DNA from 3 places in the Streptomyces kanamyceticus genome. Region 2 is predicted to be linked to each of the others. Evidence: riboswitches for the same ligand, from Rfam matches in the RefSeq annotation. Region 2 holds a riboswitch; each other region holds the start of a gene.
The links. Region 2 has a riboswitch for cyclic di-AMP ahead of CP970_RS16710 (C40 family peptidase). Riboswitches for the same ligand answer to the same signal wherever they lie in the genome.

Region 1 (5,337 bases), 1.3 Mb from region 2:
TGGGCGCCCAGGGCGGCGAGGAGATCGTGCTCGCCTCCGACGCCGAGGGCGCGGACGCCGCCCTCGACCGCCTGGCGAAGCTCGTCGCCGAGGGCCTCGAGGAGCTCCCGGAGACGGTCTAGGACACGTTCCACGAAACACGTCGATGGGGTCACCCGGAATTCCGGGTGACCCCATCGACGTATTCCCCATCAATGCATGCGCGGGGAAACAAAAAGACAAAGAGGGAAAGGGGAAAGGGCCTCTTTTTGGGCCTCTCTTTGCGTACGTCTTGTATACGGCGCCCGTGTTAATTCGGGAGCGCCGCCGTGTTTACGGCAGGTTGCACTTCGCTCACACCGTCGCCCCGCACCGGTGGGCGCAATCGGTACGCGCCCTTCGCCCGCTCCACGTGCGCCGCGGTCAGCGCCCTGGCGCGCTCCGCGTCCCCGCGGGACACCGCGTCGACGATCGCCGCCCGCTCGGACCACGACTCCGGAGAGGCCGCCCGGGCCTCCACGACGTACATCCAGTCGACCTTGCGCCGCAGCTGGGTGAGCAGCACGCCGATGCCGGGGCCGCCGGACGCCTGGGCGAGCGTCTCGTGGAACCAGCCCACCAGCGAGCGCAGATCCTCCCCCTGCCCGCGCCGTGAGCGGTCCTGGCCGAGCCTGACCAGGCCGCGAAGGACCTTGAGGTGCGCCTCGGTGCGGTGCTGCGCCGCGCGCGCCGCCGCGAGCGGTTCCAGCAGCGCCCGGACCTCCAGGAGGTCGGCGGCCTCCCGCCCGGTGGGCTCGGCCACGCACGCGCCCGCGTGCCTGCGGGTCACCACGAAACCCTCCGCCTCCAGGGTGCGCAGCGCCTCGCGCACGGGAACGCGCGATACTCCGTAGCGTCGCGCGAGGAGTTCCTCGGTGAGCCGGCCGCCCCGTTCATGGACGCCGGAGACGATGTCGTCCCGGATGGCCGTGCAGACCGATTGCGCGGGAATGCGCATGACCCAACCTCCGCCTTAATCCCCGCGAAACGCGGTCGATTGACGCTCGCCCGTCGACTCTATTGCAGGGCGCGGTGATTTCCGACGGCGGGCCGAAATTCATGGATGCCTTTTGGCCAAGACGAAAGCCCCGGCTCCAGTGGAGCCGGGGCTTTCGGTGCGTCGCGGAGGGGGCGGGTCAGACGTTGACGCCGTGCCCGCGCAGGTACGCGATGGGGTCCATGTCCGAGCCGTAGTCGGCGCCGGTGCGGGCCTCGAAGTGGAGGTGGGGGCCACTGGAGTTGCCGGTGGAGCCCGAGAGGCCGATCTGCTGGCCCGGGGTGACCGTCTGGCCGACGGTGACGCCGAGGGACGACATGTGGCCGTACTGGGTGTACGTGCCGTCGTTCATCTTGATGACCACGTTGTTGCCGTAGGCGCCGCCCCAGCCGGCCTCGACGACGGTGCCGGAGCCGACCGCGTGGACCGAGGTGCCGGACGCGGCGTGGAAGTCGATGCCGGTGTGGCTGCCGGAGGACCACATGGCGCCACCGGTCTGGTAGCCCGTGGAGACGTACGAGCCGGAGATCGGGGCGACGAAGGTGTTCAGGCGCTTGCGCTCGGCCTCGCGGGCGGCGCGCTCCTTGGCCTCGCGCTCCTCCTTGGCCTTGGCCTTCGCCTTGGCCTCGGCCTTGCGCTTCTCCTCGGCGGCCTGCTTCTTGGCGGCCTCTTCGGCCTTCTTCGCGGCAGCGGCGTCGTCGGCGGCCTGCTTCTGCGCGGCGGCCTGGGCGTCGACGCTCTCGGCGAGCGAGTCGCCCACGGAGATGGCCTGGGTGAGGCCGGTGTGCTCGACGGCGGCGTCTTCGGCGGCGAGCGCCGGAGCGGCCAGGCCTCCGATGACACCGGTGGTGGTGAGCGCGGCGACGCCCGCTACGTTCGCGGTGGTACGCGTGAGGCGGCTCGGACGACGGTGCTTCCCGGTGGCACGGGTGAACGCCATGAAGCGGCTGATCCTTTCCTTCCTTCTCGCCTACCGGGTTAGCTGACGGGTTCGGAGCAGGAAGGTCTCCTACGAGTTCCTCGCCTCGCGGCAAGGTTCCCGATTCACCCCAGGGGACGTGTGGGTCCCCGGCTCCCCTGGCTCGCGCCGTACGGGGACTCGGCGATGACTGTCCGGTGCCGCGGATGCGACGTACTGCGTGACGGACAGCCGGATTGAAGCTAAACGGACCGTCTTTCAATCGACAAACAGAACTAGCTTTTTGTAGCGCACGCCACAGGGCAGACAGGCAACCTCCATATGAATTCGGACATATGGGGACCCCAGCGGCCACTTCGGCCACCGGGGTCCCGATATGTCCTGACTGCCCCTCAGCTCGTGACGACGGTCACTTCGCCGATCCCGAGCGCCCTGACGGGCTCCTCGATCTCCTCGGCGTCGCCGACGAGGATCGTCACCAGGCGGTCCTCCGGGAAGGCGTTCACGACGGCCGCGGTGGCCTCCACGGTGCCGGTGGCGGCGAGCTGCCGGTACAGCTGCGCCTGGAAGTCGTCCGGCAGGTGCTGCTCGACCTGGTCGGCGAGCGTGGCCGCCACGGAGGACGCCATCTCGTACTTGAGCGGGGCCACGCCCACCAGGTTCTGCACGGCCACGTCACGCTCGGCGTCCGTGAGGCCCTCGGCGGCCAGCGTGCGCAGCACCTTCCAGAGGTCGTCGAGCGCGGGTCCGGTGGACGCCGTGTCGACCGAGCCGCTGATGGCGAGCATCGCCGCACCCGAGCCGTCCGGCGCGGAACGCAGCACCTGGCCGAACGCCCGTACGCCGTAGGTGTATCCCTTCTCCTCGCGCAGGACGCGGTCCAGGCGCGAGGTGAGGGTGCCGCCCAGGCAGTACGTACCGAGCACCTGGGCGGGCCAGACGCGGTCGTGCCGGTCGGCGCCGATGCGGCCGATCAGGAGCTGCGTCTGCACCGCGCCGGGGCGGTGCACGATCACGACGCGGCCGGTGTCGTCGGCGGTCACCGGGGGCACCGGACGCGGCTGGGCCGTGTCGCCGGTCCAGGCGCCGACGGTGTCGGCGAGGACGGCGTCCAGATCCGTCCCCGTGAGGTCGCCGACGATGACGAAGGTGGCCGTCGCGGGCCGGACGTGCTTCTCGTAGAAGGCGCGCACGGCCGCCGAGTCGATGGCCGCGACCGTCTCCTCGGTGCCCTGGCGCGGCCGCGACATGCGCGAGGTCGCGGGGAAGAGCTGCCGGGAGAGCTCCTTGGCGGCGCGGCGGGCCGGGTTGGCCGCCTCGTGCGGGATCTCGTCCAGGCGGTTGGCCACCAGGCGCTCGATCTCGCTGTCCGCGAAGGCCGGGGCGCGCAACGCGTCGGCGAGCAGGCCGAGCGCCTTCGGGAGCCGGGAGACCGGGACTTCGAGCGACACGCGTACGCCCGGGTGGTCGGCGTGCGCGTCGAGCGTGGCGCCACAGCGGTCGAGCTCGGCGGCGAACTCCTCGGCGGAGTGCTTGTCGGTGCCCTCGTTGAAGGCCCTCGCCATGATCGTGGCGACGCCGTCGAGGCCCGCGGGCTCGGCCTCGAGAGGCGCTTCGAGGTGGATCTCGACGGCGACCACCTGCTGGCCGGGGCGGTGGCAGCGCAGCACCGTGAGGCCGTTGGTGAGGGTGCCGCGCTCGGGCGCGGGGAAGGCCCAGGGCTTGGCGGTGCCCGCCTGGGGTTGCGCGTGGAACTGCATCGTCGCGGCCTCGGTCACTTCGCCGCCTCCTCGTCGTCTGCGTCGGCGTCGGCGCCGTCTTCGGGGGTCACCGGCTCGTACACGAGCACCGCGCGGTTGTCGGGGCGCAGGCGGGCCTTGGCGATCTCCTGGACCTCCTCGGCGGTCACCTCGAGAACGCGCCCGACGGCGGTCAGGGCGAGCTGCGGGTCACCGAACAGGACGGCGTACCTGCACAGTTCGTCGGCGCGGCCCGCGACCGTGCCGAGCCGGTCGAGCCACTCGCGCTCCAACTGCGCCTGAGCGCGCTCCATCTCCTCCGGAGTGGGGCCCTCCGCGGCGAAGCGGGCGAGCTCGTCGTCGACGGCGGCCTCGATCACCGGCACCTCGACGTCTCCGGAGGTCTTCACGTCCAGCCAGCCGAGCGAGGGCGCCCCGGCGAGCCGCAGCAGGCCGAATCCCGCCGCGACCGCCGTACGGTCACGGCGCACCAGGCGGTTGTAGAGCCGCGACGACTCGCCGCTGCCGAGGACGGTGAGCGCCAGGTCCGCCGCGTCGCACGCGCGCGTGCCGTCCTCCGGCAGCCGGTAGGCGGCCATCAGGGCGCGGGCCGGGACCTCCTCTTCGACGACCTCGCGCAGCTGCTCGCCGATGCGCTCGGGCAGGGAGCCGTCGCGCGGCGGCTGCTTGCCGTCGTGCGAGGGGATCGACCCGAAGTACTTCTCGACCCAGGCGAGCGTCTGCTCCGGGTCGATGTCGCCGACTACGGAGAGGACGGCGTTGTTGGGCGCGTAGTACGTACGGAAGAAGTCGCGGGCGTCTTCCAGGGTGGCCGCGTCCAGGTCGGCCATGGAGCCGATCGGCGTGTGGTGGTACGGATGGCCCTCCGGGTACGAGAGAGCGGTCAGCTTCTCGAACGCCGTGCCGTACGGAACGTTGTCGTAGCGCTGTCGGCGCTCGTTCTTGACGACGTCGCGCTGGTTTTCCATGGACTCTTCGTCGAGCGCGGAGAGCAGCGAGCCCATCCGGTCGGCCTCAAGCCACAGGGCCAGCTCCAGCTGGTGGGCCGGCATCGTCTCGAAGTAGTTGGTGCGCTCGAAGCTCGTGGTGCCGTTGAGCGAACCGCCCGCTCCCTGCACCAGCTCGAAGTGGCCATTGCCGTGCACCTGCTGGGAACCCTGGAACATGAGGTGCTCGAAGAGGTGCGCGAGGCCGGTTCGCCCCTTGACCTCGTGACGGGAACCGACGTCGTACCAGAGGCAGACCGCGGCGACCGGGGTCAGGTGGTCCTCGGAGAGCACCACGCGCAGGCCGTTGGCCAGCCGGTGCTCGGTCGCTGTCAGCCCGCCGGAGCCGGCCTCGGCTGTGGCCGTGTGACCCATGGGCATGTACGTCCCTTCGATCGCTGAAACATTGCTGGTTCTGCCAGTCCTGACACTGTATGCAAGCGTGCCGACACCTGAGGAAGTTCCCGGTCCGCCCACGGCGTAGTCGACGCGTGACGGCGCCGGAGTACGGGTCGTGGTCGGCGTTGTCAGTGGGACGGTCCACAATGGTCGGCGTCAGATCCCGCACTAGCTTGGTGAAGGAGCCGCAGCAGCGATGGCCCGCCGCAGCACGAAGACCCCGCCGCCCGACGACTCGTACGAGGAGAAGATCCTCGA
Region 2 (5,337 bases):
CATCCATCTCTTCGTCGGCCTGCACATCATCGGCATCGCCTCGCTCCTGGGCGGCTTCCTGACCCAGATGAAGCAGATGGGCCAGGGCACCGCCCGCTTCAGCCCCGCGATGCTGCACGGCGCGCTGACCATGCTCGTCACCGGTGTCGTCCTGGTCGGCCTGAACCAGGCGGACGACAACCCGGTCAACAACCTCAAGATCGGCATCAAGATGGCCGTGCTGATCGTGATCCTCGCGCTGGTCTATGTGAAGCGGGACGAGGAGAAGGTCGACAAGGGGATGTTCGGGGCGGTGGGTCTGCTGACCGTGGCGAACATCTTCATCGCGGTGCTCTGGACCTGAGTTTTCCGCTCTCTACGCGCGCGTGGCCCGCATCCCCTGGAGGATGCGGGCCACGCGCGCGTAGTCAGGCCGTCACGCGGGGCGCACCACGCTGTGGATCGGCATGTAGTAGATCGACTCGACGCGGACGTTCGCGCCCGGCTTCGGGGCGTGGATCATCTTGCCGTTGCCGATGTAGATCCCGACGTGGCTGATGTCGTCGTAGAAGAAGACCAGGTCACCGGGTTTGGCGTCGGCCGTCTTCACCGTCGTGCCGACCTTCACCTGGTCCCACGTGGTGCGCGGCAGGGAGATCCCGGCGGCCTTCCACGCGTCCTGGGTGAGTCCGGAGCAGTCGTAGGAGTCGGGGCCCGTGGCGCCCCAGACGTACGGCTTGCCGATCTGGGCCTCGGCGAAGTCGATCACCTTCGCGGCCTTGGTGGCGTAGCTGCCGTCCGTACTCCCGGAGCCGGAGCCGGAGCCGGAACCTGAGCCCGATCCGGTGCCCGAGCCCGAGCCGGAACCAGAGCCCTCGCCCTCGCCCTGGCCCTCGTTCTTCTCCTTCTGCGCCGCCTCTTCCGCCTTGCGCTTGCGCTCCGCCTCCGCGACCTGCTTGCGGGCCAGCTCGTCGGCCTTGCGCTTGGCCGCCTGCTCCTTCTTGCGCTCGATCGCCGCGAGCCTGGCCTTCTCCTCGGCGGTCAGCTCAGACAGGAGCGTGCGGGCCTCGCCCAGCTTCTTCTGGACGGTCCGCTTGCTCGTCCTGAGGTCGTCGCGCGAGTCGGTCAGCGTCTTGAGGCTCTTCGCCGCCTTCGTGCGCTGCTTCGTCGCCGAGGCCTGCTCGGTCTGGTAGTCGTCGACCGCCTTCTTCTGGCGCTCGGTGAGCCGGTTCGACAGGTGGTTCTGGTCGAAGTAGCCCTGCGGGTCGTTGGCGAGCATCATCGTCGCCGTCTGCGAGATGGCACCGGTGCGGTACTGCGCGGCGGCGAAGGAGCCGAGCTCCTGGCGGGCCGCGTTCAGCTTCTCGGTGCGCTTGGCCACGTCGTCCAGGAGGTGGTCGACCTTCTTGCGCTGCTTGTCGGTCTTCTCCTTGGACGAGTTGTACTTCTGGGTGGCCACGCCCGCCTGGTGGTAGAGGTCGTCGACCTTCTTCTGCACTTCTTCGAGGCTGGGCTTCGTCGGCGCGGAGGGGGCCGCCTGCGCGCTCTGTGACAGGAGCGCCACGGAGGTGAGGGCGGCCGTGGTGATGCCGATGGCGGGGGCCGTGCGTTTTCCGGCTGTCCGGGTCCGCGGCTTGCGGTGCGACGCCAAGAGAGGCGACTCCTTCCGTAGACCGCCTACCGGGTTAGCTGTCGGGTTCGGGCGGGTGGTCCGGAAGGTTGCCCTACAGCCCCGTACTTCGTACTTGCCTCGTACTCCGTACGGGACCGATTCACCCCAAGGTCTTGGTGGGTCCCCGGCTCCGAGCATGTCGGACTCGGCGTAGGCCACCCGTTCCCGGCGGGGTTCGCCGGTGGGGGGACGTGCGGCCCGCGCAGCACGCTAGCCAACTCGTGTGGCCCGTGTGAAGGTTGATGTTCGATATGCCCGATACATTTTCGTGACTTTTCGAAGCTCCTGATGTGGGCATGACGCGCGGGAGCGGAGCGTGATCGCCCCGGGGCGGACCGTCATCGGCGGGAGGTGGCCGGAACCCGGGGCGGGTTGTCAGTGGGGCCGCCTAGACTCGGGAGGCGATGAGCAGCCTCTTTGATGACAGCTTCCTGGCGGACCTGCAGCCCTCTCGGGCCGCGGACGAAGAGCCCCCGCCGCCGCCCGAGGACACCACTCCGGAGCCCATTCCGGACGATCTGTTCGACGGGAAGTTCGACGCGCCCATGACCCGGGACGCGCACTACCGCGGTGGTGCCCCGCGCCCGGTCATCGACCCGGCGGCGCTTCTCGACGGCCTCAACGAGAACCAGCGCGCGGCGGTCGTGCACGCGGGCTCCCCGCTGCTCATCGTCGCCGGTGCCGGTTCCGGCAAGACCCGCGTGCTGACCCACCGCATCGCGTACCTCCTCGCCGAGCGCGGTGCGCACCCCGGCCAGATCCTCGCGATCACCTTCACGAACAAGGCCGCGGGCGAGATGAAGGAGCGCGTCGAGCAGCTCGTCGGACCGCGGGCGAACGCGATGTGGGTGTCGACGTTCCACAGCGCCTGCGTCCGCATCCTGCGCCGCGAGTACAAGAAGCTGGGCTTCACGTCCTCCTTCTCGATCTACGACGCCGCGGACTCCAAGCGTCTGATGGCCCTGGTCTGTCGCGACCTGGACGTCGACCCGAAGAAGTTCCCGCCGAAGTCCTTCAGCGCCAAGGTCTCGAACCTGAAGAACGAGCTGATCGACGAGGAGGACTTCGCAGCCCAGGCCGCCGACGGCTTCGAGAAGACCCTCGCCCAGGCCTACGCGATGTACCAGTCCCGCCTCCGCGAGGCGAACGCACTGGACTTCGACGACCTGATCATGACGACGGTCCACCTCCTGCGCGCTTTCCCCGACGTCGCCGAGCACTACAGGCGCCGCTTCCGGCACGTCATGGTCGACGAGTACCAGGACACCAACCACGCGCAGTACGCCCTGGTGCGCGAGCTGGTCGGTCCCTCCGGAGGCGAGGGTGACGACCCCGGCGAGCTCTGCGTGGTGGGTGACGCGGACCAGTCCATCTACGCCTTCCGCGGCGCCACCATCCGTAACATCCTCCAGTTCGAGGAGGACTACACGGACGCGACGACGATCCTCCTGGAGCAGAACTACCGCTCCACGCAGACGATCCTGACCGCCGCGAACGCGGTCATCGAGCGGAACGAGAGCCGCCGCCCGAAGAACCTGTGGACCAACCAGGGCGCGGGCGCGCGCATCACGGGGTACGTCGCCGACACCGAGCACGACGAGGCGCAGTTCGTCGCCGACGAGATCGACCGCCTCACCGACGCGGGCGACGCGAAGGCCGGCGACGTCGCGATCTTCTACCGCACCAACGCTCAGTCCCGTGTCTTCGAAGAGATCTTCATCCGCGTCGGCCTGCCCTACAAGGTCGTCGGCGGCGTGCGCTTCTACGAGCGCAAGGAGGTCAGGGACGTCCTCGCGTACCTGCGCGTGCTCGCCAACCCCGAGGACGCGGTGCCGCTGCGGCGCATCCTCAACGTTCCCAAGCGAGGCATCGGCGACCGCGCGGAAGCGATGATCGACGCGCTGTCGCAGCGCGAGAAGATCTCCTTCCCGCAGGCGCTGCGCCGCGTCGACGAGGCGTACGGAATGGCGGCCCGGTCGACCAACGCCGTCAGGCGTTTCAACACGCTGATGGAGGAGCTGCGGACCATCGTCGAGTCCGGCGCGGGCCCTGCGGTCGTCCTGGAGGCCGTGCTCGAACGGACCGGCTATCTCGCCGAGTTGCAGGCGTCCACCGACCCGCAGGACGAGACGCGCATCGAGAACCTTCAGGAACTCGCCGCTGTGGCGCTGGAGTTCGAGCAGGAGAGCGGTCAGGCCGCTGAGTCCGCTGACGCCGCAGAGGGCGCCGAGGGCACGGCGGACGCAGAGGGAGCAGCGGGCGAGGAGGACGCGGCTGGTGCCGCGACCGCCGGTTCGCTCTCCGACTTCCTGGAGCGCGTCGCCCTCGTCGCCGACTCCGACCAGATCCCGGACGAGGAGGACGACGGCTCCGGAGTCATCACCTTGATGACACTGCACACCGCCAAGGGCCTCGAATTCCCCGTGGTGTTCCTGACCGGCATGGAGGACGGCGTCTTCCCGCACATGCGCTCGCTGGGGCAGGTCAAGGAGCTGGAGGAGGAGCGGCGTCTTGCGTACGTGGGCATTACGCGCGCGCGTGAGCGGCTCTATCTGACGCGGTCCTCGATGCGCAGCGCCTGGGGCCAGCCCTCGTACAACCCGCCGTCGCGCTTCCTGGAGGAGATCCCGGACGCCCACCTGGACTGGAAGCGGACGGGCTCCATCGGCGCCCCGGCGTCGTCTGGCTCGTCAGGTCCGGCCGGTGGCATCGCCTCGTCGCTGTCCTCGGCGCGGTCGCGCTCCGGGGGCGCGCAGGGATTCGCCACGCGCCGTGCCACGGAGAAGCCGGTGGTCTCGCTCGCGATCGGCGACCGGGTCACGCACGACCAGTTCGGCCTCGGGACCGTGGTCGGCGTCAAGGGATCGGGTGCGAACGCCGAGGCGACGGTGGACTTCGGAGAGCCCAAGCCGAAGCGGCTGCTGCTGAGGTACGCGCCGGTGGAGAAGCTCTAGGGACCCCTAGGGGTCCCTAGGGGCCTTCGGGGATCTACGGACTGTGGTCCCGTGGGGTCGGTTGACCCCGCGGGACGACGGCGCTCGCTGCCTACGTCGGGTCGAGGCCGTGGCTGCGCAGCCACGGCAGCGGGTCGATCGCGGAGCCGCCGCCGGGACGCACCTCGAAGTGCAGGTGCGGTCCTGTGGAGTTGCCCGAGTTGCCGGAGAAGGCGATGGCCTCGCCCGCCTTCACGGGGCCGCTGGAGATCTTGTGCGTGGAGAGGTGGCAGTACCACGTCTCCGTGCCGTCCTTGGCGGTCACGATCGCCATGTTGCCGTAGGCGCTGTTCCACTTGGTGGACACGGTGCCGTCGGTCGCGGCGAGCACCTCCGTGCCGTACGACACGGGGAAGTCGATGCCGGAGTGCGCGGACATCCAGTTGACGCCAGCCTGGCCGTAGTACGCGCTCAGGCCGTGCTGCTTCACCGGCAGCGCGAACTTGGGGCGCAACCGCTCCTTGCGCGCGGCCTCCGCGACCGCCTTCTTCTCGGCGGCCACCTTCTGGGCCTTGAGGTCGATGCGCTCCTGCGTACGGCTCGCGCGGTCCGCGAAGTCGCCCGCGTCGGCGGAGAGGTTCGCCAGCTGGGTGTCCAGCTTGTTGTTGGCGGCGGACGGCTTCACGGACGTGGGGTCCGGGGCGGACGCCGTCGTGTCCTTGCTCTCGTCCCCGCCGAAGTTGCCCACGGACG
Region 3 (5,337 bases), 1.3 Mb from region 2:
CGGGTCGACCGGGTCGCCGAGCTCATGGCGGGGCCCGAGCTCGGCGGCGGCGCGTGGAGCCCGAACCAGTACCACAACCCGGACAACCCGGCCGCGTACGGCACGCTCGCGGACGAACTCCTCAAGCAGCTCGGCCAGTTCGACGTGCTCGTGTGCGCGGTCGGGACCGGCGGGCACTCGGCGGGGATCGCGCGGGCGCTGCGCGGCGGAGCGCTGCCTGGCCTCGAACTGGTCGGCGTGGACAGCGTCGCGTCGACCATCTTCGGCCTGGCCGCGGGCCCGCGCCTGATGCGCGGCCTCGGCTCCTCGATCCACCCCGGCAACGTCGACCACGACGCCTTCGACGAGGTGCACTGGGTCGGGCCCGCGGAAGCGGTGCGGTGCGCTCGGCGGCTCGCCGAGCGGCAGTTCGCCACCGGCGGCTGGAGCGTCGGCGCCGTGGCGCTCGTGGCGGGCTGGCTGGCCAGGACGCGGCCGCGCGGCACCCGCGTCGCCGCGGTCTTCCCCGACGGCCCGCAACGCTATTTCGACACGGTCTTCAGCGACGAGTACTGCGCGGCGCAGGGCCTCACCGGCGGCGCCGTGCCGGACAAGCCGCGCGAGGTGATGGGGCCCGAGCAGGGCATCACCGAGTGGTCCCGGTGGGACCGCAGCACCAAGGGCGCGGTGCTGTGACCGGGGTCTGGCGCCGGGCCAGGGCGTTCGAGCCCGCGGTGCAGCTGCTGTTCGTCAACCAGTTCACGATCAACCTCGGCTTCTACATGCTGATGCCGTACCTGGCGGCCCACCTCTCGGGCCAACTCGGGCTCGCCGCCTGGGCGGTGGGCCTGGTGCTCGGGGTCAGGAACCTCTCCCAGCAGGGCATGTTCCTGGTCGGCGGGGCGCTCGCCGACCGGCTCGGTTACAAGCCGATGATCGTCGCGGGGTGCGCGCTGCGGACCGTCGGCTTCGGGGCGCTCGCCTTCGCCGACACCCTGCCGGTGCTGATCGCCGCGTCGGTGGCGACCGGGCTCGCGGGGGCGCTCTTCAATCCGGCGGTACGGGCGTACGTCGCCGCGGAGGCGGGGCCGCCCGAGCGCCGTGTGGAGGCGTTCGCGCTGTTCAACGTCTTCTACCAGACGGGCATCCTGCTCGGGCCGCTCGTCGGACTCGCCCTGACCGGGTTCGACTTCCGGCTGACCTGCGCGGTGGCCGCCGTGCTGTTCGCGGGGCTCTCGGTGGTCCAGGTGCTCAGACTGCCCGCGCGACGGCGGGCCGAGGACGCGGCGAAGAGCGGCGAGGGCGGCCAGTGGCGCGTGGTCCTCGGCAACCGGACCTTCTGGCTCTTCTCGCTGGCCATGACCGGGTCGTACGTCCTGTCCTTCCAGGTCTATCTCGCGCTGCCGCTGTCCGTGGAGCGGCTGCTCGGCGAGGGCACCGCGGGCACCGTCGCGACCAGTTCGCTCTTCGTGGTGTCCGGGCTCGTCGCGCTGCTCGGGCAGCTGCGGATCACCGACTGGTGCCGGCGCACCTGGACGCGCGAGCAGTGCCTGGTCGCCGGGCTCGGCCTGATGGGCGCCGCGTTCCTGCCACCCGCGCTCGGCGGCTCCCGGTACGTCGGGGTCGCGGGCCTGCTGCTGTGCGCGGCGGCGCTCGCCGCGGCGACCGCCGTGCTCTACCCCTTCGAGATGGACACCGTCGTCTCGCTCGCGGGGGACCGCTGGGTGGCCACGCACTACGGCCTCTACAACACCGTCTGCGGCATCGGCATCACCGCGGGCAACCTCGGCATGGGCGCCCTGCTCGACGCCACCCGTGACCTGCCCGCACTGCCCTGGCTGGTCCTGGCCGCCCTTGGCGCGTGCTGCGCGGTGGCGCTGCGCGGCCTCGCCCGGACGGGGCGGCTCGCGCCGGTCCCCGCGGTGACCGGCGCCTAGCGCGGGCGTAACCCGGTCGGCCCACACCAGGTCGCACCCTCACCGCGCTGCGGGAAGCCTGAGTGCAGCGCGGTGAGGTGCTGGGCGCACAGTCGGCGGGAGAGCGAGCGGTGGGGCAGCGAGGAGGACGCGACGGTGGCCGTGGGGGGAGACGCGCCGACCGGATCGACGACAGCGGCGCCACCGCGCACGAGGGGACCTTCGTGCGGGCGCTGCCCGTCCTGCTGCTGGTCGTCGGAGTGGCGTACGACGCGCTGACACCGCCCGAATTCACCGCGGCGCCCCTGTTCACCGCGGCCCCGCTGATCGCCGCGCCCTTCTACTCGCTGCTCAACACCGTCCTGACCGGCGCGGCGGCGTCGGTCGCCGTCCTGCTCCTGCACTACGGAAACTCGTCCGACAGCACGGTCGAGACGGTCACCGAGCTGATCACCGTGATGACGGTCGCGGGGCTCGCGATCGTCATCAACCGCGTGGTGCGCCGCGGCAACGCCAGGCTCGCCACCGCGCGCTCCATCTCGGAGGCCACCCAGCGCGCCGTCCTGCCCGAACCGGATCCGCGCATCGGCGGCCTGGACATCGCGGCACGGTACGAGGCCGCGCAGGCCGACGCGTTCATCGGCGGGGACCTCTACGCGGTGCAGGACACCCCGCACGGCGTACGGCTCATCGTCGGCGACGTACGGGGCAAGGGCATGGGCGCGGTCGCCGCCGTCGCCGTGGTCATCGGCGCCTTCCGGGAGGCCGCCGAGCAGGAGGCCACGCTGGAGGCGGTGGCGCAGCGCCTGGAGCGCGCCCTCGCGCGGGAGGGCACCCGGCGCGAAGGGCTCGACGCGTTCGAGGGGTTCACCACCGCGGTCCTCGGCGAGATCCGGCACGGCGAAGGCGTCGTACGCCTCATCAACCGCGGCCACCCGGCGCCGCTGCTGCTGCGCGGGGACGGTCGCCTCTGCGTGCTCTCGGCGAGCGAGCCCGCGCTGCCGCTCGGCATGGGCGATCTGGGTACCTGGCCGGACCGGGCGGACGAGTCGGAGTTCCCGCCCGGCGCGACGCTGCTCTTCTACACGGACGGCCTCTCCGAGGCGCGTGACGTGGCGGGCGTCTTCTACGATCCCGCGGACCGGCTCGGCGGCCGGATCTTCCCGGGCCAGGACGGTCCGCACGTGCTGCTGGCCACGCTCGTGCAGGAGGTGCGGCGGCATACCGGGGGCGGGGCGACGGACGACATGGCGCTGCTCGCGGTGCGGCGGCCCGGCGTACGGCAGGGGGAGGTCACCGACGGTGAGTGAAGCGCACCCCTCCGCATAACAACTGACGTACTGTCAAGTGAATGTGAAGTTCCGGTGTGGGCGGATCCGGGGTCAACTCGCCCCGTTCCTCACCCCCGTGTCCCGTTAAGTACGGGCCAAGAGCGTTAACGATCAGTCGGAACGGCTTGGAATCCGCCCCCGCTGTCTATTAACGTTCGATAACGCAGCGCGGTCGTCCCAGCCGTCACTAGAGGCGGCTCCGTGCGCACGCGCCTAATCCCGCAAGGGAGCCGGGGAACCACCAACTTGGGGTGAATCGGGCCTCTGTGCATCCGTGCCAGATGTCCGTAGGAGACCTTCCTGCTCCGAACCCGTCAGCTAACCCGGTAGGCGAGAAGGAAGGAAAGGAGTGCGCCCCCGTGGCGTCCAACCGCCCTGCCCCCCAAGCCCCGTATGTGCCGAATGACGACGACTTCGGTGGATACGACCAGGATTCCTGGGAGGAGTGGAACCCCACCGAGGAGTCCATTCGTCCCGTCCGCGGCAGGCACCGTGTGCACAAGAAGGGCGGCGGGCTCGCCCGCAGCTCCACCGTTCTCGGCGTCGGTGTCATAGCCGCGGTCGGCGCGGGCGGCATCGCCACCGCGCAGGGCGGCAAGCCGCCGGTCGCGATATCCATGCCCGACCTGCCGGGCGTCGGAGCCGTCGCCGACTCGCTTCCCGATGCCAAGTCCCTGCCGGGCGTGGGCTCCTTGATGTCCGACGACTCGTCGGACTCCTCGGACGCGAGCGCCCGCACCGCCGCCGCGCCGCTCACCGCCGCCGGTGTCAGCACCACCGACGCCGAGCAGGGCACCACCGACGCGGGCGAGGCACTGCGCTCCCGCATCATGAAGCAGGCCGAGAACCAGCAGCACCAGGCGGACGACGCGGTGCGCGCCGAGGCCGAGCAGGCCGCCGCCAAGAAGGCCGCCGAAGAGGCCGCCGCCCAGCAGAAGGCGGCCGAGAAGGACGTGGCGGCCAAGGCCGCCGCCAAGAAGAAGAAGGAAGAGGCGGCCCGCAAGGCCAAGGCGGAGGCCGAGCGCCTGGCGAAGCTCGCCAAGAGCTACGTGATCCCCACCTCCTCGTACACGCTGACCTCGCACTTCGGCGACTCCGGCTCCATGTGGTCCTCCGGGCACCACACCGGCCTCGACTTCGCGGCGCCGACCGGCACGCCGCTCAAGGCCGTGCACACCGGCACCGTCAAGGAGGCGGGCTGGGCGGGCGCGTACGGCTACCGCACCGTCCTCGAACTCGAGGACGGCACGGAGATCTGGTACTGCCACCAGTCCTCGCTCAACGTCAGCGCGGGCCAGAAGGTCTCCACCGGCGACGTCATCGGCCGCGTCGGCGCGACCGGCAACGTGACGGGGCCGCACCTCCACATGGAGGTCCACACGGCCGACGGCACGGGGATCGACCCGCTGGGCTGGCTGCAGGGCAAGGGCCTGAACCCCTGACGTACGGCTGGAACTTCTGACGTACCGCTGGAACTTCTGACGTACCGCTGGAACCCCTGACGCGCCACCAGAACTCCGGTGGTCCTGGCGACAACCCCCCGACGCCAGGGCCGCCGGTTTGGTGGGCCCTACACGGAATTCCGTTTCCGGTGGGCGCGTTGAGCAGCACATGACTTCTCTTCGCACACTCGGCGCCTCCGACCTAGAGGTCTTCCCGCTCTCCCTGGGCGGCAACGTCTTCGGCTGGACCGCCGACCGGACCGCGTCCTTCGCGGTCATGGACGCCTACGCCGCGGCGGGCGGCAACTTCATCGACACCGCCGACGCGTACACGGCCTGGATCGACGGCAACGAGGGCGGCGAGTCCGAGACCCTCATCGGCGAGTGGCTCGCCGAGCGCGGCAACCGCGCCGACATCGTCGTGGCCACCAAGGTCGGCGCCCACCCCGAGTACAAGGGCCTGTCCGCCGACACCATCAAGAGGGCCGCCGACGCGTCCCTGCGACGCCTCGGCACCGACTACATCGACCTCTACTACACGCACTTCGACGACACGTCCGTGCCCGTGGAGGAGATCATCGGAGCCCTCGACGAGCTGGTGCGGGCGGGCAAGGTGCGGGCGATCGCCGCCTCGAACATCAGCCCGGAGCGGCTCCAGGAGTCCCTCGA

Region 1: it holds a riboswitch for cyclic di-AMP, as region 2 does, so the genes downstream of both, CP970_RS10935 (M23 family metallopeptidase) here and CP970_RS16710 (C40 family peptidase) in region 2, are expected to answer to the same signal.
Region 3: it holds a riboswitch for cyclic di-AMP, as region 2 does, so the genes downstream of both, CP970_RS22800 (M23 family metallopeptidase) here and CP970_RS16710 (C40 family peptidase) in region 2, are expected to answer to the same signal.

Annotation. Positions count from the first base shown of each region.
Region 1 is NZ_CP023699.1:2,760,008-2,765,344, forward strand. It holds gene CP970_RS10925 (HPr family phosphocarrier protein) at 1-122, shown strand, start outside; gene CP970_RS10930 (GntR family transcriptional regulator) at 290-976, opposite strand; gene CP970_RS10935 (M23 family metallopeptidase) at 1,155-1,955, opposite strand; cyclic di-AMP (ydaO/yuaA leader) riboswitch at 1,969-2,130, opposite strand; gene CP970_RS10940 (M16 family metallopeptidase) at 2,327-3,712, opposite strand; gene CP970_RS10945 (M16 family metallopeptidase) at 3,709-5,061, opposite strand; gene CP970_RS10950 (DNA gyrase/topoisomerase IV subunit A) at 5,276-5,337, shown strand, end outside.
Region 2 is NZ_CP023699.1:4,066,680-4,072,016, reverse strand. It holds gene CP970_RS16715 (hypothetical protein) at 1-343, shown strand, start outside; gene CP970_RS16710 (C40 family peptidase) at 416-1,630, opposite strand; cyclic di-AMP (ydaO/yuaA leader) riboswitch at 1,639-1,812, opposite strand; gene pcrA (DNA helicase PcrA) at 2,056-4,605, shown strand; gene CP970_RS16700 (M23 family metallopeptidase) at 4,697-5,337, opposite strand, start outside.
Region 3 is NZ_CP023699.1:5,332,762-5,338,098, forward strand. It holds gene CP970_RS22785 (PLP-dependent cysteine synthase family protein) at 1-675, shown strand, start outside; gene CP970_RS22790 (MFS transporter) at 672-1,916, shown strand; gene CP970_RS22795 (PP2C family protein-serine/threonine phosphatase) at 2,027-3,205, shown strand; cyclic di-AMP (ydaO/yuaA leader) riboswitch at 3,427-3,574, shown strand; gene CP970_RS22800 (M23 family metallopeptidase) at 3,586-4,668, shown strand; gene CP970_RS22805 (aldo/keto reductase) at 4,838-5,337, shown strand, end outside.